One region of the Sporosarcina koreensis genome, then DNA from elsewhere that is predicted to be linked to it. Evidence: riboswitches for the same ligand, from Rfam matches in the RefSeq annotation. Region 1 holds a riboswitch; each other region holds the start of a gene.
What was found. A riboswitch is a leader RNA that binds a small molecule or an ion and turns the genes downstream of it on or off. The one in region 1 is predicted to bind lysine.

Region 1 (5,134 bases):
CTTCCTCGCTTTCCAACGATTCGACATCCAGCCCGAGCGACTCCGCCAATGGTTGATTAAATACGACCAACTCCGGTGATGGTGCCGCTTCAGGGTCCGTCTTCGCGAAGAATGGCTCCGGCAGACGGGTGTAGCTATTATCTAAATGCCATCCGAATTCTTTCATCGTCTTCAACTCCCGTTTCTAAGATGTCCGCTTCGCAATTAAGGGATTTATTTCTTTTCCAATACGGCAAAATAATTATCTTCATTGTCCGCAAAGTTGAACACTCGGCCCGTAGGCATAGTGACCAGTTCGCCGACTTTCACTTTTTTGCTTTTGAGGTCTTCATAAAGTGCATCCAGATTTTCCGTAAACAATAGAAGCGAGGGTGTTCCAAGATTCAATTCCGGCTGCATTTCTGCGATCAGCTTTTTATTATGCAGAACGATGCTCGTTTCTGCATGTGCTGTCGGCGCAATTTCAATCCACTTCATCCCTTGGCCATTGTCTTCTTCCCCGACAACGGTGAAGCCGACTTTCTCAGTCCAGAATTCCTTTGATTCGTCCTGATTGTCCACATACAACATAATTTGTCCGATTTTATGAATCATTTTCAATTTCCCTCTTTCCATATTTTTGTTTTGTCCTTGACCTTATCTTACAGCATAAGAAGACCTATTAGCCATTATCCAGTCAGCCCTCACTTATAAATTCACCAATTCGGGGAATCGTATGGGAGAACTTGAATGGAAGGGTGAAAGGAGGAATTTGGAAACGATGAAAATTGCCGTTGAACAGCCTTATGAAGACGTTATGAACGCTCTTGTGGCTAAAGGTTATGAAGCCAAGATGTTTAACACCGATGAAGATGTCACCGGCTACGATATCGGCGTCGTTCGTGCCATCAATGAAGGGAACACGCATGAATTCAACTTCCCTGTCGTCACGATGAAGGGCATGTCGGTTGACGATGTCGTCCAAGCAGTCGAAAAGAAAGCGAACCTCCTCCAATAAGCATCCCCGAAACAACAGAATCTATGGCCCCCGTAGGTTCTGCCTTCCATTAAACATGACAGCCCGCCAATTGACCTCATTGGCGGGCTGTTTTGATCAATGATAATAATATGTCTGGCGCCTGCGTGAAGCTTCCAGCTGTTCCGCCCTGTACCTACGCTGAAACGCACGAAGCGCATCCAATTGTCCATTCAAGCGGGGATCCTGCGACATCATTTCTTTTAATCCTGAAGGATCGAGCTTCCTCTTCATTTTTTCTATTTCATCCTCAAAAAATAATGACATGTCCATACCTCCTCCCCTTTGATTGGCAAGGGATAGCGGATTGGGCTTATTATTCGCCATTCCCCCGTTACCATAGAGTACGTCGATTTATCGACAGGACAAGAGGTAAGTGTACAGTTTTTGTGATTTAAATGAAGTACTTGGTGTCAAAGCACTCTATTCAACGAAACGTGCGTTCCCGTTTGTATGGACTTTCTTTTACATTTACTGTATACTGTAAGCAACAGATTATTCACGAATACGTAGACACCAGACGATAAGGAAAGGAGGATAAAAGGGATGGAGGAAAGGATTCTGCAATTGCTTGAAGGATTGAACGCCAAGGTTGATAATATTGAAACCGAAATGGGTGGCTTGAAATCCGAAGTAGGCAGCTTGAAATCAGATATGGGAGACTTGAAATCCGAAGTAGGTAGCTTGCGAACTGAAATGCACAGCCGTTTTGATCGGGTCGATCACCTTTTGGAAGGAACCGGCGGTCAATTTGAGCACCAAACGAGCCAACGCATCGCCGAGGGACAAGCTATCTCTAAAGAACTCACGAGCATTAAATTACGAATCTTTGACTTGGAAACGAAGACCATGTAAATGTAAAACAGAACCTACGGCAGCTGCCCTAGGTTCTGTTTTTTTTTTAGGATTCCATGATGACTGTGATGATGATGCCCAGGATAATTCCGACGAAGACAGTTGCTGAATATAGAAGAACCCGCCTCATTCCCTCATCCTTCCGTCACTCTTTTATCCACTATATTAATGAGCGGGACAAAACATGTCCGAGTCCTGTGCGCAAGATGCATTTCCCCTCAGCCTCAGGTCGTATATGAAAATCAAACAAGCGACTGGTAAGTTCTTCACGTAAATAGAGTAGAATAGAAGAAAATGGGGATGAAGGAGAAATGAAGATGAATAAACTTTTATGGACCGCGTTGCTGACAGGTTTTCTCGTTGTGATCGGCATCTACGGGTATAACAACTGGTTTGCAAAAGCTAGCGGAAATGAGATTTCGATTGAAAAGGATAAAGCGAAGGCGTTGGATGTGGACATCGACTTCGGGGTCGGCAACCTTTACATCGAGGGCGGTTCTCCGGAATGGATCAGTGGGGAGTTTTCCTATAACCACAAAAGACTTGAGCCGAAAGTGTCGTATAAGAAACGGCAGGACGTCGGCAACGTCAAAATTAAACAAGGCTCGGGAACAAGGTTGGGATTCAATAAACGCAAGGTCGATAACGAATGGGACCTTCAATTGACAAATGACATTCCTATCGACTTGAACGTTGATATGGGTGTTTCGAAATCGAGATTGAAACTTCAAGGACTCCAATTAAACAGCCTTTCCATCGACGCGGGTGTCGGTGAATCCGTTATCGATCTGAGCGGCGATTGGAAAAAAGGCTTCCGGGCTAAAATGGACTTAGGTGTCGGCGACGTGACAATCATCCTTCCAAGAGAGGTCGGCGTTAGGGTGAACGCTTCGAAAGGGATCGGAAGAGTGGATTTGAAGGATCTTACCAAGCAGAACGAGGGTGTTTACGTGAATGATGCCTACGCAGGCGCAGACGTCATCATCGACATCTCTCTCGACATCGGCGTCGGCGACGTCAAATTCAAGATAGCCGAATAAATTTTGTCGTGCACAGTCAATTAATGAATTCACTTTATTTTCACGTTTCACTTGCAATTTTATACGAATCGTTGTATAGTGATAGTTAATTTAACAATATCTTATTTCGCAAGTTTTGAAGTAAGGATAGAGGCGCAAAGACCATCAGTACACAATCGGAGGACAATGAGGTCCCAAGATGATTGTGGAAAGGGGAATTTGCCGAAGTGGAGAGACACTCATTGATCTCGAAGCTGGTTCTGGGTTGAACAAGTCCAGGATTGTCATATAGGAAACTATATGGAGGGCTATCTTATGCAAAGAAATAATTTATTTTATTATTTCAAGCAACAACGAGCCCTCGTTGTTGCTTTTTGTGTTCTATTTGCAATTGCCCTTCACCCTCTATTTTATTTACCAAAATAAAAGACAGGATGTGGAGAAAAAATGAATTTCGGACAAATCGTAACAGCAATGGTGACACCTTTTGATGAACATGGTGAAATTGATTTCCCAGCGACAAGGAATCTGATCAATCATTTAATCGCCAACGGATCGGATGCCTTGGTGGTAGCAGGAACAACAGGAGAATCCCCTACGTTATCGAACGAAGAAAAGGTCGAATTGTTCAGGTTTACAGTTGACGTTGTGAACGGAAGAGTCCCGGTCATTGCAGGTACAGGCTCGAATAATACACGGGAATCGATTGAACTGACGATGCAGGCGGAAGATGCAGGCGTCGACGGCATCATGCTCGTCACCCCATACTATAACAAGCCTTGCCAAGAAGGATTGTACCAACATTTCAAGACAATTGCAGCGGCCACTTCTTTACCGATCATGCTGTACAATATTCCCGGGCGCAGCGCTGTCAACATGTCAGTCGAAACGACCATCCGCCTTTCGGAAATAAAAAATATCGTTGCCATCAAAGAGGCGAGCGGTGATTTAGACGCGATGGCCGAAATTATCGAACGTACACGAGAAGGTTTTTCATTATACAGCGGCGACGATGCGCTGACACTTCCTGTATTATCCATAGGCGGTACAGGCGTCGTTTCTGTATCTGCCCATGTGTTGGGGAATGAAATGCAAACAATGATCCGCAACTTTAAAATCGGCAATACGATAGAGGCTGCCAGCAACCATCGCAGACTGTTGCCTATGATGAAAGCACTCTTTGCAGCTCCTAACCCAACACCAGTCAAAGCGGCGTTGAACCTAAAAGGAGTCCCAGTCGGCGGCGTCCGTTTGCCGATGATCCCGTTGAATGAAGAGCAGCAACGTTCATTGCAGCAGGCATTGTCCATGTATGAAGAAAAAGTGAATGCAATTGCGTAAGTTCCTATAAGCCCTCAATATATGTCAGCCCAGTCTTTGGTACATTCGAACGGCTTGAACCACTCGGATAGAATCCGTATAGTAGGGGTAGAGAAAGAATATTGTAAAAAAGACCGCCCAATGGTTGCACATTGAACGGTCAATGTAATATCGTCAGTTCCCTAAGGGGATCGGCAGAATGGTGAAAATAATCCATCCTAAATGAGCCATCAACTCAAGGATGGATTATTTTTTGTCGTTTAATGACAATATGGCTACGACTAGAGCATACATTCCCGCTCCCAGCTTTATCATCGAACAATTCGGACAACTTTCCACATACATAGCTGTCTAAGCTCGTTTCTCCCACTTTTTATTCACCAAAAACCCTAGCGTGAATGTGATTAGCATGAAGATGTACGCATTGAATATAATCGTTGTCCCATTACTTATGAAAGGCAACAGTCTAGCAGACCCGTACACAAATGCGAGAATATAATGTTGTGATAATAATGCCAAGTTGAGGCTTCTTGCAGTACTATCCAGCACGATGAATTGCCAGATGAACAAGACGAACGAAACGAGCCATGCCGTATTTCCTAGTAAGAAACTTTTCCAGGCTGCCATATTCAACTTTGAAAATCGGAAACCGACAAAGAACCAGAATACGAGGAATACCAACTGCGCAATAACGGGGGATAACGGTACAATTAAATTGTTTACTAGAAAGCCGTAAACTAAAGGAATTAATATCAACACAATATAAAATATGTAATTTGTTTTGTTTTTCATGAAATCACCTCACTTTTCCCTTTCTCCCGATTACTTGGAGATTCGACATGTAGCACTTAAACCCCTTTTTGTTTCTTTTCAATCTTGAATTATTGTGCAGTTATAACGGCTTGAACAACTCGAATAGAATCCG
Region 2 (5,134 bases), on a different contig from region 1:
CCATGCAGCCGAGAACGCTAAACGCTTTCAAAAAATGATGGGCATTGACTTCCAGGCACTTGCACCTAAGCAGCTTGACTTTTTTGAGGAGGAATAAAAATGGCGTATCTGTTGTTGGCAATTATCGGTGCAATATCCGGCGTGATGGGGTCGATTGTCGGACTCGGAGGCGGAACGATTCTCGTGCCGCTCACATTATTGGTAGGGATCAATTTCGGTTGGATTCCGGGCATCACGCCGCAAAGCGTAGTCGGAATTTCAGTCATCATGATGGTTTTTAATGGTCTTTCATCAACCATTTCGCATATGAAAGCGAAGACGGTCGACTTCCGGACAGGATGGATCTTTTTCGCAGGCTCCATACCGGGTTTGATGATAGGAGCGTTTGTGAATAAAGGAATGGATTTGCCATCATTTAATTTATACTTCGGAATCTTGCTTATCGTCCTTTCCATTCTATTGCTTGCTCGCAAATACTTAAAGCCGATTCAATGGTTTGTCAATCACGGCAAGCAGATGACATTTATCGATACCCATGGAGACACCCATGTGTATGGGTATCCGATCTGGTTTGCACTTGTACTGACATTCATCATCGGGTTTGCTTCAGGACTATTCGGCATCGGGGGAGGCACGATGATTGTGCCGGCGCTCATTCTGCTGTTCCTGTTCCCGCCGCATATCGCTGTCGGTACATCGATGTTCATCGTCTTCCTGTCAGCGATCGTAAACTCGGCCAGCCATATTTCGTTGGGACATGTGCCTTGGCTATATGCGCTTCCTGTCATTCCAGGAGCCTATATCGGCGGTACGATCGGGACGATGCTCAATAAAAAGATGAATTCGGATACATTAGTGCTTGTGCTGCGCATCATGCTGTTATTGTTCGGAGTAAGGTCGATCATCGATGGGATTTGGGGATGAGCCATGAGACGCCGTGAAGAAACAATCCATTTGTATCATACGAATGATATCCATAGCCATTTTGACAGCTGGCCAAAGATTAGCAGGTATCTCCAAACACAGAGAGGGCTCAATGATTCGGCAGAAGAGGCTTGCTTCATTTTCGACATCGGAGATCATGTCGATCGGTCGCACCCATTCACAGAAGGGACATCCGGCAAGGGCAATGTTGCATTGCTGAACAGGGCCGGATATGACGCGGTGACAATCGGCAACAATGAAGGGATCACAATGTCGAAAAAAGCATTGAACTCCCTTTACGAAGGCGCTGATTTCGACGTCATCCTTTGCAATTTAACAGAGACAGACGGTTCGCTCCCGCAATGGCTGAATCCTTACGTGATTTATGAAACAGCTTCGGGCATCAGAGTTGGCGTCATCGGTGCGACTGCAATGTATACGGCCTTTTATGCGAAATTAGGTTGGCTCATCGAAGAACCGAGACAGGAATTGAAAAAAGTTGCCGAACAAATTCGGCATAAGACGGACATGATCATCTGCCTATCCCATTTAGGCGTGAATGAAGACAGGCTGCTTGCGGAAGAATGCAAGCAGATCGACGTCATTTTAGGTGCGCATACCCATCATTTATTCCCGGAAGGTGAAATGGTGAATGACACGTTGCTAGCCGCCACAGGCAAATTCGGCGAGTACGTCGGACATGTTGAAATCCACGTCGATTGCGATATGAAGATCGTCGATAAAAGCGCTGAAGTGATTCGTGTGGCTGAGCTGGAAAGTCGGGAAGAGGACGTACAGGAAGTGAATGAACTGATCCACACTGGGAATGAAACGCTTGAAGAGAACGTCTTCTACACCGCAAGCCCATTAAAACAACAGCTCTTCGTGGACAGTCCAATATCTTCATTTTTCGGAAGGGCATTGGTCGAATACACAGGTGCGGATTGTGCCATGTTCAATGCGGGGATATTCCTAGGGAGCCTCGACAAGGGCTGGGTGACGAAACGCATGGTGCACGCCTTGCTGCCACACCCTATCAATCCTTGTACAGTAACGTTGGACGGGGCGGAACTGCTGGAAGTTTACAGACTATCCAAAAATGAATCATGGCCGGAGACAGAAATCAAAGGGCTCGGCTTTCGTGGCACATTCATGGGGAAAATGATTTTTGAAAGGCTTTTTCGGACAGACGCTGGGGAATTGTATGCCGGCAATCGAAAAGTGATTGCTGGAAAAACGTACACGTTGGCAACGCTAGATATGTTCACATTCGGCTACTTTTTCCCTTCATTGAAAACCGCGGAGAAGGAGTATCATATGCCGGAACTGATCCGGGATGTCTTCATTTGGTATGGAATGAAAAGAGATAATCGTATCGATCCGGATACGAGGAATGCAAGGTATAAACGAGAATGAACGGCCCTGTTCCTGCATAATATTAGGCAGGAGGGGTCGTTTTGAGATTTTATGGGCAGCCATCTCGAAATTATAAAAAAAGGAACCGCTATCGCCGTTCCAGTCAAAATGGCAGGCCCCGCCGGAAGCGGCGCCTGTTGCCGCTCATCTTTCCAGCGTTCATCGTGACAGTCGTTCTTTTTCTCTATTTTGTCAACTCAAAGCTCACTCCGGTTTATCTTTCATATGCGGAAATCCAAACGGAGAATATAGCGGCACATGTCATAACGCAGGCAATTAAATCAAGGTCCACCGAAATTTACGATGTGAAAGAAATCATGGAAAATGTGCCGAATGATTCACAGGGAATGGTGGCAAATACACTTAATGCCGAAATCATCAATAAAACAAGGGCGGAAATCCATGGTCTTGTGGAGTCGCATCTCAAAATGGCGGAAAGCGGTAAGTTGGAAATGCTTCCGCTCAGCGAGAATATCGAATACGATCCGAAAGCGATGGATGGTTCCGGAGGGGTCGTCTTTTTTGTACCGATGGGGCAAGCTGCCGGTCTTCCACTGATCGGGAACTTCGGACCGAAAATACCAATCCGGTTTCATGTCATCGGGGAAGTACAGACGAACGTAGAGACTGATATTACAGAGTTCGGCATCAATAACGCAATGATTGAAGTGAATATATTGGTGAAAGTCAACGTCCAGATCGTCGTTCCGCTAGCAACACGGAGAAGCGTCGTGGAACAGCGGATACCTGTAGCCATCGGATTGATCCAAAGCCCGATTCCTCAAATTTATAATGGGGGCGGAGGCAACCCTCCGCAAATTGAAGTTCCATTCAATCCCGGCGGTAAACAATAACGGCCCTTGAAAAATGCTAAATTTGTGTTATGCTAGTATAACAAGAGGAACACCGATTAGGTAGAGGCTGCAAGGCTTATGAGTAATGGACGCGAGATTGGCATCGATGACCGCCCGTGAAAGGAAGTTTTGCCGAAGCTGGAATGGAACGCCGACCCATCCAAGCTGGGGTCATTCCGAATAGGAATGGCACTGTCATGCATATATCGCATGATGAGCTACAGATCGTACGTTAGATAAAACATCTTAGATTATCTTTCAAACGAATCGTAGAATAAGCCGACACCTGATGCACATTCTAGTGCAAAGGGTGTCGGTTTTTTTTTACGTCTAGCTCCTGGTGGTGGAAAGCTGCCTTAAATTCTGCAAAAACCGCAGAAATACGGCAAATCGAACCCATTGCAGTTCGATTTGCTCGGGTCATAAGTCAGCTCTGCTGCAAGGCAAAAAGCGCCGTTTCGCAGTTCTGCCTTATGCCTATCACAGTTAACCGCCACCATCCGCTTTTGGATTTCCCCACTACTAGTTCTTCAATCAAAAATTGGAGGAATGTTTTTATGATAGGCACTTGGGTTTCGATTTTACCGCCAATCGTGGCAATTGTGATGGTATTGGCGACGAAAAGGGTATTATTATCGCTTGGATCGGGAATTGTGACGGCAGCATTATTAGTCGCCAGTTTTGCACCGGTCGATACGTTGAAAAATCTTTGGACTGCTATGATCGTCTCTTTCTGGTCTGAAGGGGAATTGAATGTTTATAATATTTTCATCATGATCTTCATTTTATTACTAGGTGTCATTACGGCATTTGTCAGCTTGTCCGGCGGAAGCAGGGCTTTTGCGGAATGGGCGGTCAAGCGCATTAAAACGAGACGCGGTGCAAAGCTGCTCACTGTGCTGATCGGAATCCTTATTTTTGTGGATGATTATTTCAATTCATTAGCGGTCGGACAAATCGCACGTCCAATTACGGACCAGCACCGTATTTCAAGGGCGAAATTGGCGTATTTCATCGATTCAACGTCTGCACCGATTTGCGTTATTTCGCCGATTTCCAGCTGGGGAGCATTTCTGATCGGCCAATTGGCTCTGATTTTTGGCACATCTGCTGCAATCAGCTACTCGCCGCTGTCCGCGTTTCTAATGATGGCGCCGATGAACTTTTATGTCATCGCTACATTGGCAATGGTGTTCTTCTTTGCTTGGACGAATAACGATTACTTTGAAATGAAAAAACATGAGACGCGCGCCCAAGAAAAAGGAGAGCTTTTCGATCCGAAGAAAGAAATCCCTGGTCAATTGAAAGAGGATTTCCCGATTCACTCCCATGGACGTGTCATTGATTTGATTGCGCCAATCATTACACTCGTCGTTGTAACATTAGGAATGATGATTTGGACAGGCTACCGCATCGGCGGCTCGACGAGCATCTGGACGATTTTCGAAAACACGGATGTTCCGATGTCATTGGTCGTAGGTGGCCTAGCGGGAACATTATTGGCAGCGGTTCTGTACATTTCCCAAATGGGGAAAAACGAGACAGCTTCGTATAGCCTCGTAAGTAAGGCATTTTTCAGTGGTGCGGGTGCGATGATGCCGGCGATTCTCATCTTGATTTTTGCATGGGCGTTGACGCATTTGATCGGCGTGTTGGAAACAGGACCATTCCTGTCTAGCGTCGTGGAGCAGTCGAATGTTCCCGTTAACTTCCTGCCCGTCATTATGTTTATCCTTGCGGGCTTAATGGCATTTTCTACCGGGACTTCGTGGGGCTCATTCGGGATACTGCTCCCGATCGCCGGAACGATTATGATCAATGCAGAACCTGAATTGCTGCTGCCGGCGTTATCGGCCGTATTGGCAGGAGCTGTATTCGGAGATCACTGTTCACCGATTTCCGATACGACAATCCTGTCCTCGACCGGTGCGGGATCCAAC
Region 3 (5,134 bases), on a different contig from region 1:
CCGAATGGAGAGGGCATGCTTCTTTTTTGCATCGACTATCGATTAGACTACGATTCTCTATTCATCAGAGTCAAAGTCAGACTTTAACAAGGAAAACATATATAAATCATCAAATTTCCCGTCAAAATATTCATAGCTTCTTAGTACCCCTTCCTTTGAAAAACCAAGTCTTTCAACTAATTTTTGTGATGGAACATTAGATGGTTCAATTACTGCTTCGATCCTGTTAATGTTCAAATACTCGAATCCATATTTGATTACAGCTTTTAATGCTTCTTGAGCAATTCCTCGCCCCCAGAAATCTTTACTTAACACAAAACTAATATCAGTTCTGAAATGTTCAGAAACCATATTATGAAAAGCACAGCTGCCAATAACCTTATTATCTTCCTTGATTGTAATTCCCCATCTGACCCCTCTATTTTCATTGAACAATGATTCATACTTTGAAATTGCTTTTATCGCTTCATCGACTGTTTGAAATGGTTTCGTACCATAATGCTTCATTACTTCAATATCGGATAGGTACGTAAAAATATCATGGGCATCGTCTTTCTCAATCCGTCTTAATAGTAACCGATTCGTTTCTAATACTGGAAATATATCTGATTGATAGTTCATGCAACATTGTCTCCTTCTCTAATAATGTGTAAGGCCTTTATTGCTTTCGCTTATTTTAAAATATACAGATAGATTTTGAAATAGAAACAATGATTAGGAAACAAACTCACCATAAAAAAAACACTGATTTCTATAATAAGAAACCAGTATTTTATATCATCACTTATTTTCCAAGTCACATTCCTTCAAAGGTATCAACTTTGTTTTGTACTTCACTTTATAAATCAGCCAAACAATCAAGAAGAGGGGGAGACCGATATAGGAAACGAGTGCGCCGTTCCAATCGATTTCACCGCCCGTAAAGGCTTGGAAGTTTTGGCCGGCAATGATGAAGATACATAGGACAAGGGCCAGCAAAGGACCGAATGGGAACCATTTTGCGCGATAAGGAAGATCTGACACATTACCGCCCTGCGCAATATAGGCCCTTCTGAAGCGGTAGTGACTGATTGCAATCCCTAGCCAAGTAACAAATCCAGCCATCCCCGATGCGTTCAACAACCAGACGTAAACCGTACCGTCCCCGAAGAAAGTCGATAGGAAGGCAAGGGAGCCGACTAATGTCGTGGCGATCAACGCATTGACCGGTACGCCTCTCTTATCCAATTTCCCTAAGAACTTCGGTGCATTCCCACTACGTGCCAAATCCCAAAGCATCCTCGTTGAAGCGTACATCCCCGAATTACCTGCAGATAATACAGCAGTCAAGATGATGGCGTTCATAACGGAAGCAGCAAAAGCAAATCCAGCCCGTTCAAAAACGAGTGTGAATGGGCTGACAGAAACCGACTCACTCAATAATCGTGCATCGGTATACGGAATAATCATCCCGATGACGAAAATCGCAAAGACGTAGAAAAGAAGGATGCGCCAAAATACGGAGTTCACCGCTTTTGGTATCGTCTTTTCGGGGTTTTCACTTTCACCGGCAGCGACTCCAAGCAATTCCGTACCTTGGAATGAAAACCCAGCTGCCATGAAAATGCCTAGGATGGCAAAGAATCCACCGTTGAACGGTGCATCGCCAATCGTGAAGTTTGAAAAGCCGATCGCTTCGCCGCCCATGATGCCAAAAATCATCAGAAACCCGGTAATGATGAAGATAATGACCGTCACAACTTTAATAAGTGAAAACCAAAATTCCGCTTCGCCAAAACCTTTAACGGACATATAGTTGAAGCCGAACATGATCAGAAGGGCAAGCCCGCTCCATATGAACGAAGGGCTTTCAGGAAACCAGAATTTCATGATCAAGACAACCGCTGCCAGTTCCGCGGCGATTGTGATCGCCCAGTTATACCAATAGTTCCAGCCGATCGCAAACCCGAATGCCGGATCGACGAATCGGGTGGCATATTCTTTAAATGATCCCGCCACAGGCATATAAGCCGCCATCTCCGCAAGGCTCGTCATCAGGAAGTAAACCATGATCCCGACAGCTGCATACGCCACCAATGCCCCTCCCGGCCCTGCAGTATGGATTGCCCCTCCACTTGCCAAGAAAATCCCAGTTCCAATCGAACCTCCAAGGGAAATCATCATCAGATGGCGGGCTTTTAATGTTCTTTTTAATTGGGGTGTATTCGTTGATGTTAAATTATTCTCCAAGTTGTCCACTCCTTTTTGTCAGGGAAGGTACATAAAAAACAGCCATCGAAGAAAATCGACGGCTGTTGGATATGTGCGTTAATCCTTCCGAAGATAGTTCTCCACGTTGAAAACGTGACAATGATGTTCCTATTCGAAAACATCACCAGCATGGATATCCAATGATCTACCCACACTTCGGCAACTTATCCTTTCACACGGAGTCAACAATCTCAGAGAATCTCGTCCGTCCTACTCTTATAAGCAGCAGCCTCTATCCCATCGGTGAATGGGAGTATTAAATTAATGTTTAAATTATAGGCGGATATTATTCATATTGCAATGGTAAGTATTACACATTCCTCTTCTTCAGGAGTGCGGGAATGTGTTAGAATATTTATAATTCACCATGCGATGAAAGGAGTAAGAGCTCTATGAAATATATAATATCGGAAAACATCGGATTTCAAGTGCAAAATGTTGAGGAAGCAAAATTATTCTACGAAAATGTTTTTGGATTTAAACAGCCTGAAAAGAGCTTTGTCAATGAGGTAGGATTCCGAACGGACAACAATAACATTTTCTTATTCGAAGGCGATACCAACCTCGGACCCGTAATGGAAGTTTTCGTAGAGGAACTTGAAAAAGCGAAGCAGCATTTGGTTGAAAATGGATGCGCCTGAATCGCAAGCTACATGCGTAGTCGCTGAAGTATAAGAGCCTTGGAAGAGGTTCATATTAAATAATCATTTAATGTGTAGGTTAAAAATAAACGAGAACACAGCTAGTTTAAGATTAGCTGTGTTCTCGTTTTATTATTTCTTTTTGTAAAAGAAGCTCCCCTTAATTTTATGTGAATTATTTCTAAAGTGGGGGATTTGTTGATGTTATATTGTTTAAGCTAGTTAATTTACTTCTAATTTCTCTACAATTTTTCTTGCAAGAATCAATTTTTCTTCTGGAATACTTAAAGGGACAACACAGCCTGGACCGAAGATGATTTTATTATCGCCTACTTGGTCTAAAGCATCTTTAAAGTGGGCAGATAAATCTGCATCCGTACCATTTGCAAGTACACCATTCTCATCAATGCCACCAATTAGAATCTTATCTGTTAATGCTCTTGCATCTTTTAAAGAAATATTTGAAGTTCGATCATGCCAGTTAATTGCGTGGACTGGATAGTCTTTTAGTTCATTAAACATAGGACTTAATCCATGAATGTGCAAGATGTTAAACCATGTTTTATTGTTTATTTCATTCAAGATTATTAAGTCGTACCTTTTCCCGAAGCTTTCGTAGCGTTCCCAACTTGTTTTGTCAAAGTCTGCAAGTTGTGATGCGAAGAAGAAGCCATCTACTCCGATTTTTATTAGTTCTTTTGCGAAATTAGTTGTCGTGTTTGTAATAATGGCTAACACTCTATGCAAATCATCGCTATTTGCTTTTAAGTGTTCTAATAGTTCAACACCACAAAGCTTCCAAGCGATCGTTAATGGGCTAAAGATTGTTGCAATTACAGGAACTTTCCCTTGGTACTTAGCTACAATTTCTTTAGTATAATCAAGTTCTCTTTTTAAAGCTCCAATATCTAAAGGTAAAGTGTTTAGAGTGTTCCAATCCTTTACGGATTTAATGGGATAATCGACAACCTTGGCAACATTAAATGCATCTGTTGGCCATTCAATAGCGGTTCCCCAGTCCTCAACACCATATAAACCGTTATAACTGAGTTTAATGAAGTCAAGGTTTAGTTGCTCTTGAAACTCAATTGTTCGCTCGACAAATGCGCTATGTGATCGATCCTGTAAAGGAAAGTGCTTCCATAGACTAATGAGCGAGTTATCAATCTTTTCTCCTCTTAGAACTGCTTGCAATCTCTCTGTTGCTGTTAAAGAAGTAAAAGTAGTTGATTCAGACATAATAAAACTTCCTTCCCAATTTATATTTTTTTTTAGAAAATGAATTTAGGAATCACATGCCGACCTCCATTTATAATTAGACTAGCTGTGATTCTATTTCTTCGGCTTCTGAAAGAGTTATTTGGTCTAAAGATTGTTTCAAATCTGCAATAATATCATCTGAATCTTCTAGTCCAGCAGATAATCTAATTAGACCATCAGTAATACCATAAGCCATACGATCTTCGGCAGGTATTGAAGAGTGGGTCATCGATGCTGGATGCTGTACCAGAGTTTCTGGATCCCCAAGACTAAACGAAATTAGGCAAAGTTTAAGATTATCTATAAACTGTTGACCGTTTGTGAGATCACCTTTTAATTCAAACGAGACAATTCCCCCCATATCTTTCATTTGTGTTTGTGCTAATTCGTATTGCGGGTGGGATGGGAGACCTGGGTAAGATACCTTATTAACCGCTGGGTGTTGTTCTAGAAACTTTGCAATAGCCAATGCATTTTCACAATGTCTTTTAATCCGAACAGGCAATGTTTTTAGGCCTCTCATTATTAAAAAAGATTCCCAAGAGTTAAGGTTTTGACCTAAATCACCCATAATTTTTTTCCTCATCATACTTACTTCTGTTTTCTTTCCAATGATAAATCCTGCAATAACATCTCCATGTCCATTTAAATACTTTGTGCCACTATGTATGACAACATCGGCACCTATATCTAATGGTTTTTGAAGATAAGGCGTCATAAAAGTATTATCAATGATTAGTTTTAGATTGTTATTTTTAGCTATCTTGGATAGTCCTTTAATATCCAGTATTGTTAGTCCCGGATTTGAAGGAGTTTCTATATACAATACTTTTGTATTTTCTTTAATTGAATCTTGAACAAGCTCATGATTGGTGCAATCAACATAGTCATAGTCAATCCCGAAACGTGGTGCAAGGTTTTTAAGAAAACTAAATGTTCCACCGTAAACATCCTTAGTAACAAGCACGTGGTCTCCATTTTGA

Region 2: linked by a shared signal. The riboswitch ahead of ACFPTP_RS05025 (Na+/H+ antiporter NhaC family protein) and the one ahead of dapA (4-hydroxy-tetrahydrodipicolinate synthase) in region 1 are both predicted to bind lysine.
Region 3: linked by a shared signal. The riboswitch ahead of ACFPTP_RS04490 (amino acid permease) and the one ahead of dapA (4-hydroxy-tetrahydrodipicolinate synthase) in region 1 are both predicted to bind lysine.

What each region holds. Positions count from the first base shown of each region.
Region 1 covers NZ_JBHSNP010000002.1:223,351-228,484, reverse strand. Annotated here, with positions in the region: gene ACFPTP_RS01125 (protein adenylyltransferase SelO) at 1-166, opposite strand, end outside; gene ACFPTP_RS01120 (VOC family protein) at 214-594, opposite strand; gene ACFPTP_RS01115 (YkuS family protein) at 761-997, shown strand; gene ACFPTP_RS01110 (hypothetical protein) at 1,094-1,282, opposite strand; gene ACFPTP_RS01105 (hypothetical protein) at 1,562-1,870, shown strand; gene ACFPTP_RS01100 (toast rack family protein) at 2,188-2,910, shown strand; lysine riboswitch at 3,030-3,208, shown strand; gene dapA (4-hydroxy-tetrahydrodipicolinate synthase) at 3,337-4,230, shown strand; gene ACFPTP_RS01090 (hypothetical protein) at 4,561-5,001, opposite strand.
Region 2 covers NZ_JBHSNP010000009.1:232,675-237,808, forward strand. Annotated here, with positions in the region: gene ACFPTP_RS05005 (DUF72 domain-containing protein) at 1-97, shown strand, start outside; gene ACFPTP_RS05010 (sulfite exporter TauE/SafE family protein) at 100-924, shown strand; gene ACFPTP_RS05015 (bifunctional metallophosphatase/5'-nucleotidase) at 928-2,340, shown strand; gene yunB (sporulation protein YunB) at 2,382-3,194, shown strand; lysine riboswitch at 3,248-3,423, shown strand; gene ACFPTP_RS05025 (Na+/H+ antiporter NhaC family protein) at 3,752-5,134, shown strand, end outside.
Region 3 covers NZ_JBHSNP010000009.1:120,727-125,860, forward strand. Annotated here, with positions in the region: gene ACFPTP_RS04485 (GNAT family N-acetyltransferase) at 58-621, opposite strand; gene ACFPTP_RS04490 (amino acid permease) at 781-2,238, opposite strand; lysine riboswitch at 2,316-2,493, opposite strand; gene ACFPTP_RS04495 (VOC family protein) at 2,643-2,891, shown strand; gene ACFPTP_RS04500 (uroporphyrinogen decarboxylase family protein) at 3,114-4,130, opposite strand; gene ACFPTP_RS04505 (trans-sulfuration enzyme family protein) at 4,207-5,134, opposite strand, start outside.